3 regions of the Kitasatospora sp. NPDC050463 genome follow, and region 1 is predicted to be linked to each of the others. Evidence: riboswitches for the same ligand, from Rfam matches in the RefSeq annotation. Region 1 holds a riboswitch; each other region holds the start of a gene.
The links. A riboswitch is a leader RNA that binds a small molecule or an ion and turns the genes downstream of it on or off. The one in region 1 is predicted to bind cobalamin.
Positions count from the first base shown of each region.

Region 2: another riboswitch for cobalamin. It lies ahead of metE (5-methyltetrahydropteroyltriglutamate--homocysteine S-methyltransferase); the one in region 1 lies ahead of AB0J08_RS25190 (ribonucleoside-diphosphate reductase subunit alpha).
Region 3: another riboswitch for cobalamin. It lies ahead of AB0J08_RS39520 (HoxN/HupN/NixA family nickel/cobalt transporter); the one in region 1 lies ahead of AB0J08_RS25190 (ribonucleoside-diphosphate reductase subunit alpha).

Region 1 covers NZ_JBFAJO010000042.1:55,883-66,223, reverse strand. Annotated here, with positions in the region: gene AB0J08_RS25195 (ribonucleotide-diphosphate reductase subunit beta) at 1-428, opposite strand, end outside; gene AB0J08_RS25190 (ribonucleoside-diphosphate reductase subunit alpha) at 428-2,833, opposite strand; cobalamin riboswitch at 3,020-3,160, opposite strand; gene AB0J08_RS25185 (hypothetical protein) at 3,895-4,875, shown strand; gene AB0J08_RS25180 (glycosyl hydrolase) at 5,038-6,495, shown strand; gene AB0J08_RS25175 (hypothetical protein) at 6,645-7,427, shown strand; gene AB0J08_RS25170 (glycosyltransferase family 2 protein) at 7,498-8,949, shown strand; gene AB0J08_RS25165 (hypothetical protein) at 8,974-10,173, shown strand; gene AB0J08_RS25160 (acyltransferase family protein) at 10,143-10,341, opposite strand, start outside.
Region 2 covers NZ_JBFAJO010000038.1:79,518-82,512, reverse strand. Annotated here, with positions in the region: gene cobF (precorrin-6A synthase (deacetylating)) at 25-783, opposite strand; cobalamin riboswitch at 935-1,157, shown strand; gene metE (5-methyltetrahydropteroyltriglutamate--homocysteine S-methyltransferase) at 1,295-2,995, shown strand, end outside.
Region 3 covers NZ_JBFAJO010000134.1:8,700-11,694, forward strand. Annotated here, with positions in the region: gene AB0J08_RS39510 (hypothetical protein) at 1-998, opposite strand, end outside; partial or broken gene AB0J08_RS39515 (metalloregulator ArsR/SmtB family transcription factor) at 1,171-1,506, opposite strand; cobalamin riboswitch at 1,589-1,782, shown strand; gene AB0J08_RS39520 (HoxN/HupN/NixA family nickel/cobalt transporter) at 1,815-2,987, shown strand.

The sequences.
Region 1 (10,341 bases):
GCCTTCTGGTGGATGGAGGGGATGTTCTCCACCGCGGCGAAGGCCGCGTTGCGGTCCTCCGGGTCCGGAAGGTAGGTGTCGAGCAGCGTCAGGTAGAACTGGACGTGCACGGCCTCCTCGAACAGCTGGCGCGACAGGTACAGCCGCGCCTCCGGGGAGTTGATGTGCTTGTAGAGGCTCAGCACCACGTTGTTGGAGACGATCGAGTCACCGGTGGCGAAGAAGGCGACCAGCCGGCCGATCATGTGCCGCTCGCCCTCGCTCAGCTTGGCGAGGTCGGCGACGTCGGAGTGCAGGTCCACCTCCTCGACGGTCCAGGTGTTCTTGATCGCGTCGCGGTAGCGGTCGTAGAACGACGGGTAGCGCATCGGGCGAAGGGTCAGCTCGAACCCGGGGTCGAGCAGCATCTTCTCGCGGTCGTCGGACATTACTGGCAGGCCTCGCAGGACTCGGGGTTCTCCAGGGAGCAGGCCAGCGCGGCCTCCTCCTCCGGGCTGAGGGTCGGGGACGCCACCGGCACCGGGGCGGCGGCGCGGGCGGTGCCCGACGCGGCCTGCGCGATCCGGGTCGCCGGGCGCGAGCGCAGGTAGTAGGTGGTCTTCAGACCGACCTTCCACGCGTACGCGTACATCGAGCTGAGCTTGCCGATGGTGGGCGCGGCCATGAAGAGGTTCAGCGACTGGCTCTGGTCGATGTACGGCATCCGGGCGGCGGCCAGGTCGATCAGCGCGCGCTGGGGCAGCTCCCACGCCGTGCGGTAGAGCGAACGGACCTCGGCGGGCAGCCAGTTGAGGTCCTGGACGGAGCCGTTGGCGTCGCGCAGCGCGTCCCGGGTCACCTGGTCCCAGACGCCGAGCTCCTTCAGCTCGCGCACCAGGTACGGGTTGACCTGGAGGAACTCGCCGGAGAGGGTCTCGCGCTTGAACAGGTTGGAGACCTGCGGCTCGATGCACTCGTAGACACCGGCGATCGAGGCGATCGTGGCGGTGGGCGCGATCGCGAGCAGCAGCGAGTTGCGCAGACCGGTCTCGGCGATCCGGACGCGCAGCGCCTCCCAGCGGCCGGCCCACTGCGGGGTGGCCGAGCCGAAGTGGTCGATGTGCAGCTCGCCGCGGGCGGCGCGGGTCTCGCCGTAGGCCTCGTGGCGGCCCAGCTGCTCGGCCAGGTCGGCGGAGCGCTCGTACGCGGTGAGCATGATGCGCTCGGCGATGAGGGTGGAGAGGGTCTTCGCCTCGGCGGAGTCGAAGTCCAGGCGGAGCTGGAAGAAGACGTCCTGAAGGCCCATCACGCCGAGGCCGACCGGCCGCCAGCGGGAGTTGGAGGCGCCGGCCTCGGGGGTCGGGTAGAAGTTGATGTCCACCACACGGTCGAGGAAGGTGACGGCGGTGCGGACGGTGGCGTCCAGGCGGTCCCAGTCCATCGCGTTCAGCAGGTCGGCGGCGGTGGCACCGGCGGCGACGTGGGCGCCGAGGTTGACCGAGCCGAGGTTGCAGACGGCGGTCTCGGAGTCGTCCGTGACCTCCAGGATCTCGGTGCAGAGGTTGGAGCTGTGCACCGTGCGGCCGGGCAGCGCGGTCTGGTTGGCGGCGCGGTTGGAGGCGTCCTTGAAGGTCATCCAGCCGTTGCCGGTCTGCGCCAGGGTGCGCATCATCCGGGCGTACAGGGTCTGCGCGGGGATGGTGCGGACGGCCTTGCCGGCCTGCTCGGCCTTCAGGTACGCCTCGTCGAAGTCGGCGCCCCAGAGGTCGACCAGCTCGGGCACGTCGGCGGGGGAGAACAGCGACCAGTCGGCGTTGGCGTTGACCCGGCGCATGAACTCGTCCGGGATCCAGTGCGCCAGGTTCAGGTTGTGGGTGCGGCGCGCCTCCTCACCGGTGTTGTCGCGCAGCTCCAGGAACTCCTCGATGTCCGCGTGCCAGGTCTCCAGGTAGACGCAGGCCGCGCCCTTGCGCCGGCCGCCCTGGTTGACCGCGGCGACCGACGAGTCGAGGGTGCGCAGGAACGGCACGATGCCGTTGGACTTGCCGTTGGTGCCCCGGATCAGGCTCCCGCGCGAGCGGATCCGCGAGTAGGACAGGCCGATGCCGCCGGCGTGCTTGGAGAGGCGGGCGATCTGGGCGTACCGGGAGTAGATCGAGTCCAGGTTGTCCAGCGGCGAGTCCAGCAGGTAGCAGCTCGACATCTGCGGGTGCTTCGTGCCGGAGTTGAAGAGGGTCGGCGAGGAGGTCAGGTACTCCAGCCGGCTCATCAGGCCGTACAGCTCGGAGACCTCGCGCACCGACTGCTCGTTGTCGCCGACCGCCAGGCCGCAGGCGACGCGGAGCAGGAACTGCTGCGGGGTCTCGACGACCTTGCGGGTGATCGGGTGGCGCAGCAGGTAGCGGGACTGCACGGTGCGCAGGCCGAAGTACTCGAAGCGGTCGTCGCCCTCGGGGTCGATCAGCGCGTTCAGGGCGACGGCGTGCTTGCCGACGAAGTCGGCGGTGGCGTCGCCGATCAGGCCCTCGGCGTGGCCGACCGCGATCGAGTCCGAGAAGGTGACCGAGCCCTGGCTGTTCGCCTCGTCGACGATCTCCAGCGCCAGCAGGCGCGCGGCCAGCTTCGAGTACTGCGGGTCCTCGGCGATCATCGACGCTGCGGCGTCCACGGCCAGCCCGCGCAGCTCGGCGAAGTCCGAACCGGCGTGGCGGCCGCGCAGCGCGGCGGCGGCGACATGGCCGGGGTCCACCTGGGGGAGGTCGGTGCTGCGGTCGGTCAGCAGCCGGAGCAGCGTGCCACCGGGGTCGGACACCGTCGGGTCGACGGGGGCGGAGCTGGAACCCTGGGCGGGCAGGGTGACTGAGGCAGCGGTGGTCAAGGCGCTCTCTCCTGGCGGCGATCGGCGTCGGTGGCTCGGGGCCGGGCCGTTCGGGGCAGGGGAGCACGGCGCGACGGCCGGACGGCGTCGCGCGACGGTGGCATCCCCGGCCCGCCCGCGAGGCCCGGAAGTAGTACTGGTGCGAAAGGCCTCTGCGGGGAGGCCAGGCAGCACGCCGTTGGCAGGTACTCGGACTCGCGGGCTCTGTCGGAGCCGCCCGCACACCGCTGCGGGGCAGTCCCGGACTCGCACCGGGTTCCCCTGCGTCGACAGCAGGGTCGAGCATACATCTAGTGGTGTCTGCTCGATGCGACACCACATGTTGTGCGGCATCGCGTGTCGACGTGATGGCCGGTGGTACCGGCAAGGGGCTGTTCCCGGGCTGTTCCGGGGCCGTGTCGGGGCTTTCGCGGCTCTGGCGGCGGGCTGTCCGCGAAGGCTGTTCCGGGGCCGTTTCGGGCCCGTTCCGGGGCCTTCGCGACGCCCTGTGACGGTCGTCGCAGGCGTCCGGGAGCCCGCCGGGTGTTCGGATTCGGAAACGGAACGGCCACCGGGCGGACCCTCCGTCAGGGGCATGCCCTACGATCTCGGCTCATGAGCGAGCGGAGCGAGCGAATCATCAACATCAGCGCGATTCGCGAAGCGACCGCCGAGCGCAGTGAGGTGGGCGCATGAGCGACGGAACGGGCACGCCCGGGGAGTGGGCCGACCGGCCCGCCTCGCCGGGGCAGCAGCCGCCCCCTCCCGCCGGGCCGGGGGGCGCACAGAACCAGCAGCAGCCGGGCACACCCGGACAGGCACCGCAGGGCCCGCCGCCCGGCGGTGGACCTGTCGTGCCCCCGCCCGCGCCGGTGCCGCCGGCTCCCGCGCCGTACCCCGGCGCGCCGCAGCCGGTGCCGCCGGCCCCGGGCGGGTTCGGGCCGCCGCCGGCCTCGTACGGGCCGCCGGTGCCCGCGCCGCAGCCGGCCGTCCCGCCGGTGCCCACGGTGCCTCAGCCGCCCGTGCCTCAGCCGCCGGTGCCGCAGCCTCAGCCACCGGTGCACGTGCAGCCGCCGGCGCCGCAGCCGGTCCAGCACCAGCACCCGCCGGTCCAGCCGCAGCCCCCGGTGCACCCGCAGCCTGTCCAGCCGCAGCCGCAGCCGCAGCCGCAGCCGCCGCAGCACCAGTGGCAGCCGCAGCCCCCGCAGCCCCAGCCCCCGGTGCAGCACGCCGAGCCGGACTGGGCCGCTCTCGCGGACCGCAACGAGGCGGAGGCCAGGCGCAAGGGCCGGACCCGGATCATCGGCGCGGCCGTCGCCCTGCTGGTGGTCGGCGGCCTGGTCGCCGGCGGCCTGCTGTTCATGAACAAGAAGGGCGACGACAAGAAGCCGGTCGCCGAGCCCACGTCCAGCGGTACGGCGGCCACCCAGCTGCCGGCGCCCACGCCCTCCGGCAAGGCGTCCCCGACGGCCACCGCGAGCGCCACGCCCGAGGACCCGTCGAAGCCGCTCTGGGAGGCCACCACCGACCCGGCGCCGCAGGACGCGGCGGCGCTCTTCTCGGCGCTCACCGTGACGGTCAACGGCACCACCTGGAACCGCACCGTGGTCTCGCTCGACTCGCCCTGCTGGGACGGCAACTCCACGGTCGGCGGCCTCGGCAAGGTCCTCGGTGACCAGGGCTGCCGCCAGGTGCTCCGGGCCACCTACGTCTCCGGCGACAGCGCGGTGACGGTCGGCGTCGCGGTCTTCGACCACAAGCAGCAGGCCGAGACCGCGGTGAAGAACTACGTCGGTCACCTCAAGGGCGCCGCCGCCCCCGGCTCCCCGGCGTTCTGCACCACCCCGGGCTGCACCAACACCAAGGGCACCCTGGGCCGGTACGGCTTCTTCACCGTCGAGGGCTCCGCCAAGGGCGGCAACACCGCGGACGCCGCCGCCACGGCGGCCGCCGTGGGCTTCGACGAGCACGTGAAGAACCAGCTGCTCCAGCGCACCAAGGCGGCGGGCGGCGCACCGGCCGCCACCCCGGTGGGCTGACGCCCCGCCCGGACCGGCAGGAGACACGCCCCGGCCCACGGCCGGGGCGTGTCCGCTCGCGCGGGCGCCGGGGAATGTGGCAGGCTCACCGGCTGTCAGTCGTACATGTGTTCCGGTTGTGACGGCGCAGGCCGGTGCCGGTGAGCATCCGGAGGAGTGTCCGTGGCCCTGCCCCGTGCGCTGCGTGCCAGGCCGGCCGTGCTGGCCGCGGCCGGTGTGGTACTCGCCGCCGGCGCGGTGGTGCTGGTCGGCCGGGCTGACGGCGACCGCCGGGACGACGCGCCCACCCGCAGCGTGCTCACGATGAACGGTGCCGGGCGCACCCTGCCGCCGGAGGTCGGCCGCGAGCTGCTGGCCCGCGACCCCGAGGCCTCGCCCAACGCGCGGGCCGTCCAGCAGCTCCTCGCCGACCTGGAGCGCGAGGCCCGCGCCGGCCGCTCCGGCGGGACGGTGATCGGCCAGCACGTCGAGGCGCACAACGAGCTCTACAACCCCGAGTACGGGGACTACCGGGGGACCAAGCCGGTCGGCTACTACTACAAGAAGGCCGCCGACATCACCGGCAAGCTGCCCGGCTTCGTCGAGACCGACCTCGGTCCCGGCTACGGCCAGAGCGGGTGGGGCGTCGGGAACCCGCGCTCCTACTCGGCGGGCCGGTGGCCCGCCTGCGCGGTCGGCTGGCAGTACACCGATGACGCCGTCGACCTGATGACCGCCGTCTGGTCCGGCCACCCGCGCCCGGACGACGGCACCTACGGGGCGTCGGGCACCGGGAAGAACTGCGACGGCACCACCACCGAGCTGCCCGACAACGGCGGCGGCCCGGCCGGGCTGGTCGGGATGTCCTTCCACCAGCCGTACCCGGGGTCGGACGTCAAGTCCTTCGACCGGGTGCTCTGCTCGGCCTCACCCGGGGCGAAGGACCCGGGCTGGTTCGCCCGGGTCGTCGACGGCGCCGGCAACACCCCCGAGTACCGCGCGCTGCTGAAGGACCTCTCCTTCCTGGCGGACCACCTGGAGTACCTCGCGGCCCACGACGTGCCGGTGCTGCTGCGCCCGTACCACGAGATGAACGCGGCCGACTGCGCCCGGGGCTTCTGGTGGTCGGGCCGCAAGCCCGCCGACTACCAGGCGCTCTGGCGGATCACCTACCACTACCTGGTGGAGACCAGGGGTCTGCACAACCTGCTGTTCGCCTGGACCCCGGTCTCCTGGGACGGCGCCCCGGGCGTCGACCCGTGGGACTACTACCCGGGGGCGCGGTACGTCGACGTGGTCGGGGTGGACGACTACAGCGGCAGCCCGGCGCACCCGATCGGCACCGGCGAGGTGTGGACCAAGCGCTACTACGACGGCCTGGCCGGCTACGACAAGCCGCGGATCCTGGCCGAGTCCTTCGCCGTCCCGGTCAACTCCCGCCAGCCGGACACCCTGCGGCGGACGCCGTGGACGATCTGGACGGTCTGGGGGCAGTCGCTGACGGCGGACAACCTGACCCCGGACCAGCCCCGCAACTCCAACGCCGACGTCAAGGCCACCTACGGCAACGGCCTGGCGCTCACCGGCGGCTCCGGTCCGTTCGGCGCGGACGTCGACTGGAGCGGTCTGCACGTCCGTTGAGCCGGCCGGCGCTCCGCAGTGACATCGGCAACATGTCCGCATCGCCTGAACCTGCGGAATTCCGGGTCCGTTCGCGCGTGTGGCATCCTGTGCCCCGGTATCGAACGGGTTGAAGCCGGGTGCGCCCGGCAGGGGCGGGGGTACGGGAGATGACACAGGCGCGTCCTGACCGCCTGGCCGGTGGCCTCGCGTTGGCCTGGGGGGCGGTGCTGCTCGGATGGGCGGTCTACAACTGCTTCTGGCAGGCCGGCTTCACCACCTTCGCCAAGGGGATCTTCTACTACGGCGGCTCCTCGGTGGCCGCCGAGACCGGCAGCCTCAACTTCGGCGTCCTGTACCTGGCTTCCGGCATCCTGCTGCTGCGCGGGCGGGACTGGGCGCGCGGCGTGGCGGTCGGGGTGGCGCTGGTCGAGGGCTACAACCGGGTGCGCAGCCTGACCGGCGCGCTGCTGGACGAGCCGCAGCGCCGCTGGTTCACCGGCACCACGGAGGGGTGGCTGAAGCTGGTGACCTTCGGGCTCGGCGTGGCCGTCACCGCGGCGCTGGCGGTGCTGCTGATCGGCTCGCTGCGGCGGTCCGGATCGCGCTGGGCGCCGGCCCCGGGCCCGTGGGCGGCCGGCGCGCAGCCGTCGCCGTTCCAGCCCCTGCCGGCCCAGCAGCCCGGTCAGCTGCACTGGTCGCTGCTGCAGACGCTCCCGCACGACCAGCCGGCCGGCCACCCGCAGGCCCAGCCCCCGCAGACCTGGCCGCAGCCCCAGCAGCAGCAGCCCGTCCCGCACGCCCGGACGGAGCCCGGCTGGGCCCCGCAGCCGGCCGCCGCACCGCAGCCGCAGCAGCAGCCCCAGTCACACCCCCAGCAGCCCTGGCCGGCCCCGCCGGTGACGCCCGGACCGGTACCGCCGGCCCCGGGGACGCCGCCCTACCAGGGGTAGCGCGCAGGACCCGCCGGCCCGGCCGGCAGGGTGAACGGACAGACGCAACAGACGAGGAACGACTTTCGCCATGACAGCACCAGCACCCGCGCGGACGGTACTCACCACGTCCCGCGAGGCCGCTCGGCTCGCCGACCGGCAGATGTCGTGGAAGCCGCGCATCGTCCCGTTCTACCTCTCCTTCCTGATCATCTTCTGCTTCTCGCTCTGGGCGTACGTGCCCAACCCGACCGCGCTCGGCTGGGCGATCACGATCCTCTGGGGCATGCCGGTCTTCGGCGTGCTGATCGGCTTCCAGGGCGTGCTGATGGTCCGCCGCCGGCTGCGCAAGGCGGACCGGATGACCCCGGCGGCGCCGGTCGACGACGACTACCTGATCGTGCTGGTGCCGACGATCGGCCGGCACGACACCTACCCGGCGCTGGAGCGCTCGGTGCTGTCGTACGTCGACCACCTGCCGGCCTATTTCCCGTGGATGCGGGTGGACATCCTCACCGAGGAGGGCTGCGCGGCCGGCGAGAAGATCGACGAGCTGGCCGGCCGCAACCCGCTGATCCGGGTGGTGACCGTCCCGAAGGCGTACCAGACGCCCAACGGCACCAAGTTCAAGGCCCGCGCCAACCACTACTCGCACGAGCTGCGGATCGAGGAGGGCGAGGCCGAGGACGACGTCTGGGTGCTGCACATGGACGACGACACCGGTGTCGGGCCCGACACCGCCGCCGCGGTGGCGCAGTTCATCAACCGGCAGCGCCGGGCCGGGGACGACGCCAAGCACATGGCGCAGGGCATCCTGACGTACCCCCGGGAGAACGCCGTCTCCACCTTCACCTGGCTCGCCGACGCGATCCGCCCGGCCGACGACATCGCCCGCTTCCGCGCGATGACCGGCACCGGGACGCCGATCGCCGGGGTGCACGGCGAACTGCTGCTGGTGCGTTCCTCGGTGGAGGCCACCATCGGCTGGGACTTCGGCCCCGACACCATCGTCGAGGACGCCCAGATGGCGCTCAACTTCTGTGTGCGCTACCCCGGGCGCAGCGACTGGTTCAACGGCCGCTGCTACGGCGCCTCGCCGGCCGGCCTCAAGGACTTCCTCAAGCAGCGCGAGCGCTGGGCCTGGGGCCTGGTGGCGCTCTGCTTCAACAAGAGCATCCCGCTGCGGTTCCGGCTGTTCATCGGGATGGGCATGGTCAGCTGGGTTCTGGGACCGCTCCAGCACGTCGGCCTGGTGCTGCTGATCGCCTGGTTCACCGGGACGATGAACACCTCGCCGGTGACCCAGTCGGTGGTGCTGGTCTGGTCGATCAACTTCGCCTACGTGATCTGGACGTACTGGGAGGGGCTGCGCCTGAACGTGGTGGGCTCGGCCGACCACCGGCGCAAGTGGTGGGAACCGATGGCGGTGGTCGCGGCCATTCCGCTGTTCTCCCTGCTGGAGGGCTGGGGCGGCATGCGGGGGCTGATCAAGTTCCTGCGCCGCGAGGAGAACAAGTTCGTCGTCATCGCCAAGCCGGCCTGACCGGCGACCAGGGACTGCTGAACCATGAAACGTTTCGTCATCTTCATCCTGCCGACCGCCGTACTCGGTCTCACCGTGGGCGTGCCGATCATCTGGGGCGACCACCCGATCAAGTTCGACCACAAGCGCCCGACCGAGGTGCACTGGGCCGGGGCCGCCAACGAGCAGGGCCGGGTCTGGGGCTTCGGCAAGGACGCGCCGCCGGAGAACACCGGGCCCAAGGTGGCCCGGCCGTGGGCGAAGGGCAGCCCGGAGTGGGGCGTCCAGGTGTACTGGCTGGACGACCCGGCCGACCCGGAGAGCTTCGTCCAGGGCAAGGCGGACCGCATCGTCAAGTACGTGGTCGGCCTGAACGCCAACGCGCTCTCGGTGTCGTTCCCGTTCTACACGGTGGGCAGCAAGTCCAACGCGGTCGCCGCCCGGCCGACCACGCCGAGCCCGGACCGGCTGGCGATCCTGCTGGACACCGCGCACCGGGCGGGCCTGCGCACGACCGTCCGGCCGATCCTGGACGAGGAGTCGCTGAAGCCTGCCAACAACGGCTGGCGCGGCAACATCGCCCCCGGCGACCGGGAGGCCTGGTTCGCCAGCTACTCGGCCTTCCTGGCGCCCTACCTGAAGTCGGCGCAGGAGCACGACGCGACCGAGTTCACCATCGGTACCGAGTTCAACTCGCTGGAGGGCGACCCGCACTGGGCCCCGCTGGTGGAGCAGGCGAAGAAGGCCTTCCACGGCGAGGTCGTGTACGACGCCAACTGGGACAACTGGTCCAAGGGCGCCGTCCCGGTGCCCACCGCGAGCACCGGCGTCGACGCCTACTTCCCGGCCAGGTCGGCCGGGGACGACGCCTCACCGGCCGACCTGGCGGCCAGCTGGAACACCTGGCTGGACAAGCGCGGCAAGGGCCCGCAGCCGACCACCAAGCTGACCGAGGTGGGCATCCCGGCGCAGAAGGGCGCGTACAAGACGCCCGGCGACTTCTACACCAAGCGCGAGCTCAACGAGGCCGTGCAGGCCACCTGGTTCACCGCGGTCTGCCAGGTGGCGCAGGAGCGCAAGCTGGCCGGTGTGTACTTCTGGTCGCTCTACTTCGGCATCGACCCGACCCTGCCCACCAACCAGGACACCCCGCGGATGGACTTCGCCGGGCGCCCGGCCTCCGAGCAGGCGATCCGCGGCTGCTTCGCGCAGACCTACGCCGTCCCGGAGGTCGCGGCCGGCTGAGTGGTCGCCGCCCGGCCGCTCGGGCTCGTGCCGGGCTTGCGGGTCGGCGTGGTGGTGGGCTTGCGGCTCGGGGTGGCGGAGTGGCCGGGGGACGGCTGGTCGGTCGGGGTGGCCGGCTCGGTGGGCACGGCCGGGGCGGTCGGCGTCACCGGCGCGGTCGGGGTGACC
Region 2 (2,995 bases), on a different contig from region 1:
GGAGGCGGCGGCGCATCGGGGCGGTCAGCCTTCCGAGCGGCGGAGCAGGTAGGTGTCCATGATCCATCCCTTGCGTTCGCGGGCCCGCTCGCGCAGTTCGCGGATCCGTGGGGCGGTCTGCGCGAGGGGGCCGGCGACGAGGATCTCGTCCGGGGTGCCGAGGTAGGCGCCGTAGAAGATCTCCAGGCCCTCGGGGTCGATCTCGGTGAACGCGGCCCGGCCGTCCAGCATCACCACCACGTCGTCCACGTCCTCGGGGAAGCCCACGGCGAGGCGGCGGCCGGTGGTGATCTGCACCGGGCGGCCGACCCGGGTCAGGGTGGTGCGGTGCCGTGCCGCGAGCGCGGAGACGCTGCTGATGCCCGGGATCACCTCGTACTCGAAGGTGACGCCCTCGCGGGCCAGCACCTCGTCGACGACGGCGATGACGCTGTCGTAGAGACTCGGGTCGCCCCAGACCAGGAACGCGCCGGTGTCGTCCGGGCCGAGGTGCTCGGTGACCAGGCGCTCGACCAGGTCGGCCCGGCGGCTGCGCCAGTCGTCCACGGCCGCGCCGTACGCCGGGGTGGTGCGGTCCCGTTCCGCGTCCGGCACCTCGACCACGCGGTGGCCGGGCCGGCCGTGCTCGGTGAGCATCTGCCGGCGCAGCCGGATCAGGTCCTGCCGTTCCTCGTTCTTGTCGAGGATGAAGAAGACGTCGGTGCGGGCGAGTGCCTTGGCCGCCTGCAGGGTGAGGTGGTCGGGATCGCCCGCGCCGATGCCGATGAGGAGGATGTGCTGCATGGCAGTGATTGTGCCGCGCGCCGCCGGGTCCGCGCTCGGGCGGCCGGTACGCCCCGCCGCCCGGGACCGGGGTGGACGCCGGGGCCCGGACGCCGCCCGCGCCACCATCCGTGATCCGGACAATCGCTGACGCGGCGCCGCCGGTGCGCCTAGGGTGGGCGGTGCAGTCGGTTCGCCATGTCCTCCAGTCATGGCGTCGCAAGAGGGAACCCGGTGGGAATCCGGGACTGCCCCGCAGCGGTGAGTGGGAACGACCGCCGTCACGTGCACTGGGCCCAGGCGGGCCCGGGAAGCGACGGCCAGTAGGTGTTCGCCTCGGTCAGAGGTGGACGTGCCCGCGAGTCCGAAGACCTGCCACTGCCCGTGTGCACCCCGCACGCGGTGATCTCGGTGACCTCGAGGGCGGGTCGGCGGAGCGGGCAGGCCCGTCCTGGTGCCGTGCCCCCACTGTCGTACCTCCACGCCGTCGTGCTCTCCCGGGATCGTAGCGCGACTCGCGAAGGAGAGTTCCGTGTCATCGAGTTCCACCACCCCGCAGGCCGCCCGGAAGGCCACTGCGCAAGCCACTGCGCGGGCCACTGTGTACGGCTACCCGAGGCAGGGCGCCGGCCGGGAGCTGAAGAAGGCCGTCGAGGGGTACTGGGCCGGCCGCGTCAGCGCCGCCGCCCTGCACGCCACTGCCGCCGGACTGCGCCGTGAGAACTGGCGCCGGCTGGCCGAGGCGGGCGTCACCGAAGTCCCCACCGGCGACTTCTCGCTCTACGACCACGTGCTGGACACCACGGTCGCGGTCGGTGCGATCCCCGGCCGCCACCGCGCCGCCGTCGAGGCCGACCCGCTGGACGGCTACTTCGCCATGGCCCGCGGCACCCAGGACGTCGCACCGCTGGAGATGACCAAGTGGTTCGACACCAACTACCACTACCTGGTCCCCGAGTTGGGCCCGGACACGGTCTTCGCCGCCGACTCCGCCAAGCCGGTCGCGGAACTGCGCGAGGCCCTCGAACAGGGCCATCGCGGCCGGCCGGTGCTGGTCGGCCCGCTGACCTACCTGCTGCTCGCCAAGCCCGCTCCCGGCGTGGCCGCCGACTTCCAGCCGATCACCCTGCTGGACCGGCTGCTGCCCGTGTACGCCGAACTCCTCGCCGACCTGCGTGCCGCCGGTGCCGAGTGGGTCCAGCTCGACGAGCCGGCCCTGGTCCAGGACCGCACCCCGGCCGAGCTGAACGCCGCCGCCCGCGTGTACCGCGAGCTGGGCTCGCTCACCGACCGCCCCCGGCTGCTGGTCGCCAGCTACTTCGACCGCCTCGGCGAGGCCCTGCCCGTCCTGGCCAAGGCCCCGATCGAGGGCATCGGCCTGGACTTCACCGGCCCGGGCGCCGCCAACCTGGACGACCTCGCGGCCGTCGGCGGCCTGCCCGGCAAGCGCCTGGTCGCGGGCGTGGTGGACGGCCGCAACATCTGGATCAACAACCTGGAGAAGTCGCTCGCCACCCTCGGCACGCTGCTCGGCCTGGCCGACCGGGTCGACGTCGCGCCGTCCTGCTCGCTCCTGCACGTGCCGCTCGACGTCGACGCCGAGCGCGACCTCGATCCGCAGGTCGCCCGCTGGCTCGCCTTCGCCCGCCAGAAGACCACCGAGATCACCACCCTGGCGCGCGGCCTGGCCCACGGCACCGACACCATCGCGGCCCAACTGGCCGCGAACCGGGCCGACCTGGCGTCCCGCGCCGCGTCCGCGCTGACCCGTGACCCGGCCGTGCGCGCCCGCGTCACCGCCACCGCTCCCGAGGACGCCCGCCGCGCCCAGGCCTACCCCGAGCGCGCCGAGGCGCAGCGCGCCCGGCTGAACCTGCCGCTGCTGCCGACCACCACCATCGGTTCCTTCCCGCAGACCACCGAGTTGCGCACCGCCCGCGCCGACCTGCGGGCCGGCCGCATCGACGACGGCACCTACCGGGACCGGATGCGGGCCGAGGTCCGTGAGGTGATCGCCTACCAGGAGAAGGCGGGCATCGACGTCCTGGTCCACGGCGAGCCCGAGCGCAACGACATGGTCCAGTACTTCGCCGAGCAGTTGACCGGCTACCTGGCCACCCGGCACGGCTGGGTGCAGTCCTACGGCACCCGTTACGTCCGCCCGCCGGTGCTGGCCGGCGACATCTCCCGCCCGCACCCGATGACCGTCGACTGGTACCGCTACGCCGCCGAT
Region 3 (2,995 bases), on a different contig from region 1:
CCGTCGGGGTCGAGCGGCGGCGCGGCCTGGCCGAAGGCGTAGCCGGGGGAGTGCGGGTCGAGTTCCTCGGCGCCGGTGGCGACCAGCAGGGTGTGGCGTTCCAGCGCGGCGCCGTAGAAGGACACCGAGCCGTGGTCGCCGATCAGGCAGTCGGCGGCGACCAGTGCGGCCTGCCAGCCCTGGTGCGGCGGGACGAGCCGGAGTCCGGAGCGTTCGGCGGCGGCGAGCAGGGCCTGCGGGTCGTGCCGGGCCCAGATGTTCGGGTGCAGGACGACGGCCACCGTGTACTCGTCGGCGGGGAGCCGGTCGACCAGTCGCAGCGGCAGCCGGGGGTGGCGGCCGAACAACGAGTGCTCGCTCCAGGTGGAGTTGACCACCACGAGTCGGCGGCCGTCCACGGCGCCGAGGGCGGCACGGTAGGCGTCCCGGGCGTCGAGGCTGCCCAGGATCCGGTCGAAGCACGGGTCGCCGACCACCCGTGCGTGCGGCAGCGCCTCGGGGCAGGAGATCCGCAGCCGGTCCAGCTGCTCCTCGTGGGAGAGGCCGAGGACGTCGACGAACACCTGTCCGCGGTAGGTCAGTTCGCGCCGGGAGAGGCCGGCGGCGGTGACGTTGTCCCCGGTGGACTGGCTCACCAGGCGGTTGTAGCCGGCGCCGTGCGGCAGGACGACCAGCGGGGCGTCGAGTCGGCCCATCGAGGAGTGCACGGCGCAGGCGACGGCCAGGTCGAAGCGGTGCCGGGTGGCCTCCGGCCAGTCCAGGACGGTGAACCCGGGCAGGGCGCGCAGGAATTCGTCGAGCCCCGCGGTGAAGGCGGAGCCGGGGTTGACGGTGAGGTAGAAGCGGATGCCGTCGCGGTCGCGGAGCAGGCTGAGCACGTCGAGGACGCGGGTGGCGGACGTGAGGGTGCGGACGACCGCCAGGACGCGGGCCTCGACCGGCCGGGTGTTCCAGCGGTCGTCGTCGGGCCAGGCCCGGGGACTGCGGCGGATCAGCACACGAAGATCGTACTCACCCGGGCCCGGCCCGGGCGGTTGGCCGGACGGTGGGTCAGCCGGCCGCGGCGGCGGGTGCGTGGTGTCCGGGCTCGTGGTGGTCCGGCTCGTGGTGCTCGGGCTCGTGGTGCTCGGGTGCGTCGGTCGGCTCGTGGTGCTCGGCGGCGGCGCACGCATCCAGCAGGGGGCGCATCGCGTCGTCCAGCAGCCGGTAGCGCACCACGCGTCCATCCTTGTCGCCGGTGACCACGCCCGCCGTGCGCAGCAGCCGCAGCGCCTGGGACACGGCCGGGTCGCGCATGCCGGTGGCGACCGCCAGGTCGGTGACGGCGAGCGGGCCGGCCCGGTGCAGGGCGAGCAGCAGGGCGAGCCGACCGGGGTCGGCGAGCAGCGAGAACCGCTCGGCCCAGGACCGGACGTGCCCGGGGTCGCCGATCGCGGCGATGGCCTCGCAGACCCGGTGTCCGTCGATGGTGCGGTGGCCCGCGCGGTCGGCCGGTACGAGATGCATACGGACATTCTTGCAGCCCCGGGCCTGTGATTCCGGACACCTGCGCAGGTGCGCAGCCTTGCAAGGGTGCGGCGGCGGCACCTACGGTGTTGCCCGCCGTGGTGTTCGGGAAGACCGGTGACGGACTCTCAGGAGTCCGGAGTCCGGAGCGGCCCTCGCCACTGTGATCGGGGGAGTCGTCCGTGCCCACGACGCCACTGGGTGCCCCGCGCGCCCGGGAAGGCGGGCACGGAAGCCCCGTCAGCCAGGAGACCGGCCACGGCATCTCACGAACGACTTTCCACGAGGTGCTGGAGCGTGATCCGAAGATGACCCTGCCCGAAACCGCCGCCCCCGCGGCACCCTCCGCCTTGCCCACCTTCCGCTGGAAGCGTGAGGACACCATCCGTACGGCCGGGCTGATGGGGGTGATCCTGGCCATGCACGTGGTGGCCTTCGGGACGCTCTTCTTCCTGGTCGCGCCCGAGGGCTACGCGGTCGGCACCCAGGTCTTCGGGGTGGGCCTGGGGATCACCGCGTACACCCTCGGCATGCGGCACGCCTTCGACGCCGACCACATCGCCGTGATCGACAACACCACCCGCAAGCTGATGGCGGACGGCAAGCGGCCCGTCTCGGTGGGCTTCTGGTTCGCCCTCGGGCACTCCTCGATGGTGGTCCTGATGGCCGTCCTGGTGGCGGGCGGCGCGCAGCTGGCCGACACGCTGATGGACGACGACTCGCCCACCCACCAGTGGCTGGGCGTGGTCGGCACCTCGGCCTCCGGCGTCTTCCTCTACCTGATCGGCGCGCTCAACCTGGCCGCCCTGTTCGGCATCCTCAGGGTGTTCCGGTCGATGCGGGCGGGTCGCTTCGACGAGGCGGAGCTGGAGGAGCACCTCAACTCGCGCGGCCTGCTCGCCCGGGTGCTGAACCGGGCGACCCGCTCGATCACCCGGCCCGGCCAGATGTTCCCGGTCGGCATGGTGCTCGGCCTCGGCTTCGACACCGCGACCGAGGTCACGCTGATGGTGATGGCCGGTTCCGGCGCGGCCTCCGGGCTGCCCTGGTACGCGATCGCCTGCCTGCCGCTGCTGTTCGCGGCGGGGATGAGCCTGTTCGACACGCTGGACGGGACGTTCATGAACTTCGCCTACCAGTGGGCGTTCTCCAACCCGGTGCGCAAGGTGTACTACAACCTGACCATCACTGGGCTGTCGATCGCGGTGGCGTTCATCATCGGGACCATCGAACTGGTCGGCGTGCTGCACGAGAAGCTGGACCTCACCGATCCGGTGAGCGGCTGGATCGCGGATCTCTCGTTGGACAACGTCGGTTATGTGATCGTCGGCCTGTTCGTGGTGGTCTGGGCGGCGGCGATCGCCTACTGGCGGCTGGCCGGCGTCGAGCGGCGCTGGAGCCCGCAGCCCGGGCACCCCGCCGGCGGGGTGCCCGCCCAGGGGGCCGCGGGCGCCGGGGACGCTGCCGAGATCGTGAAGTAGCCGGGCCG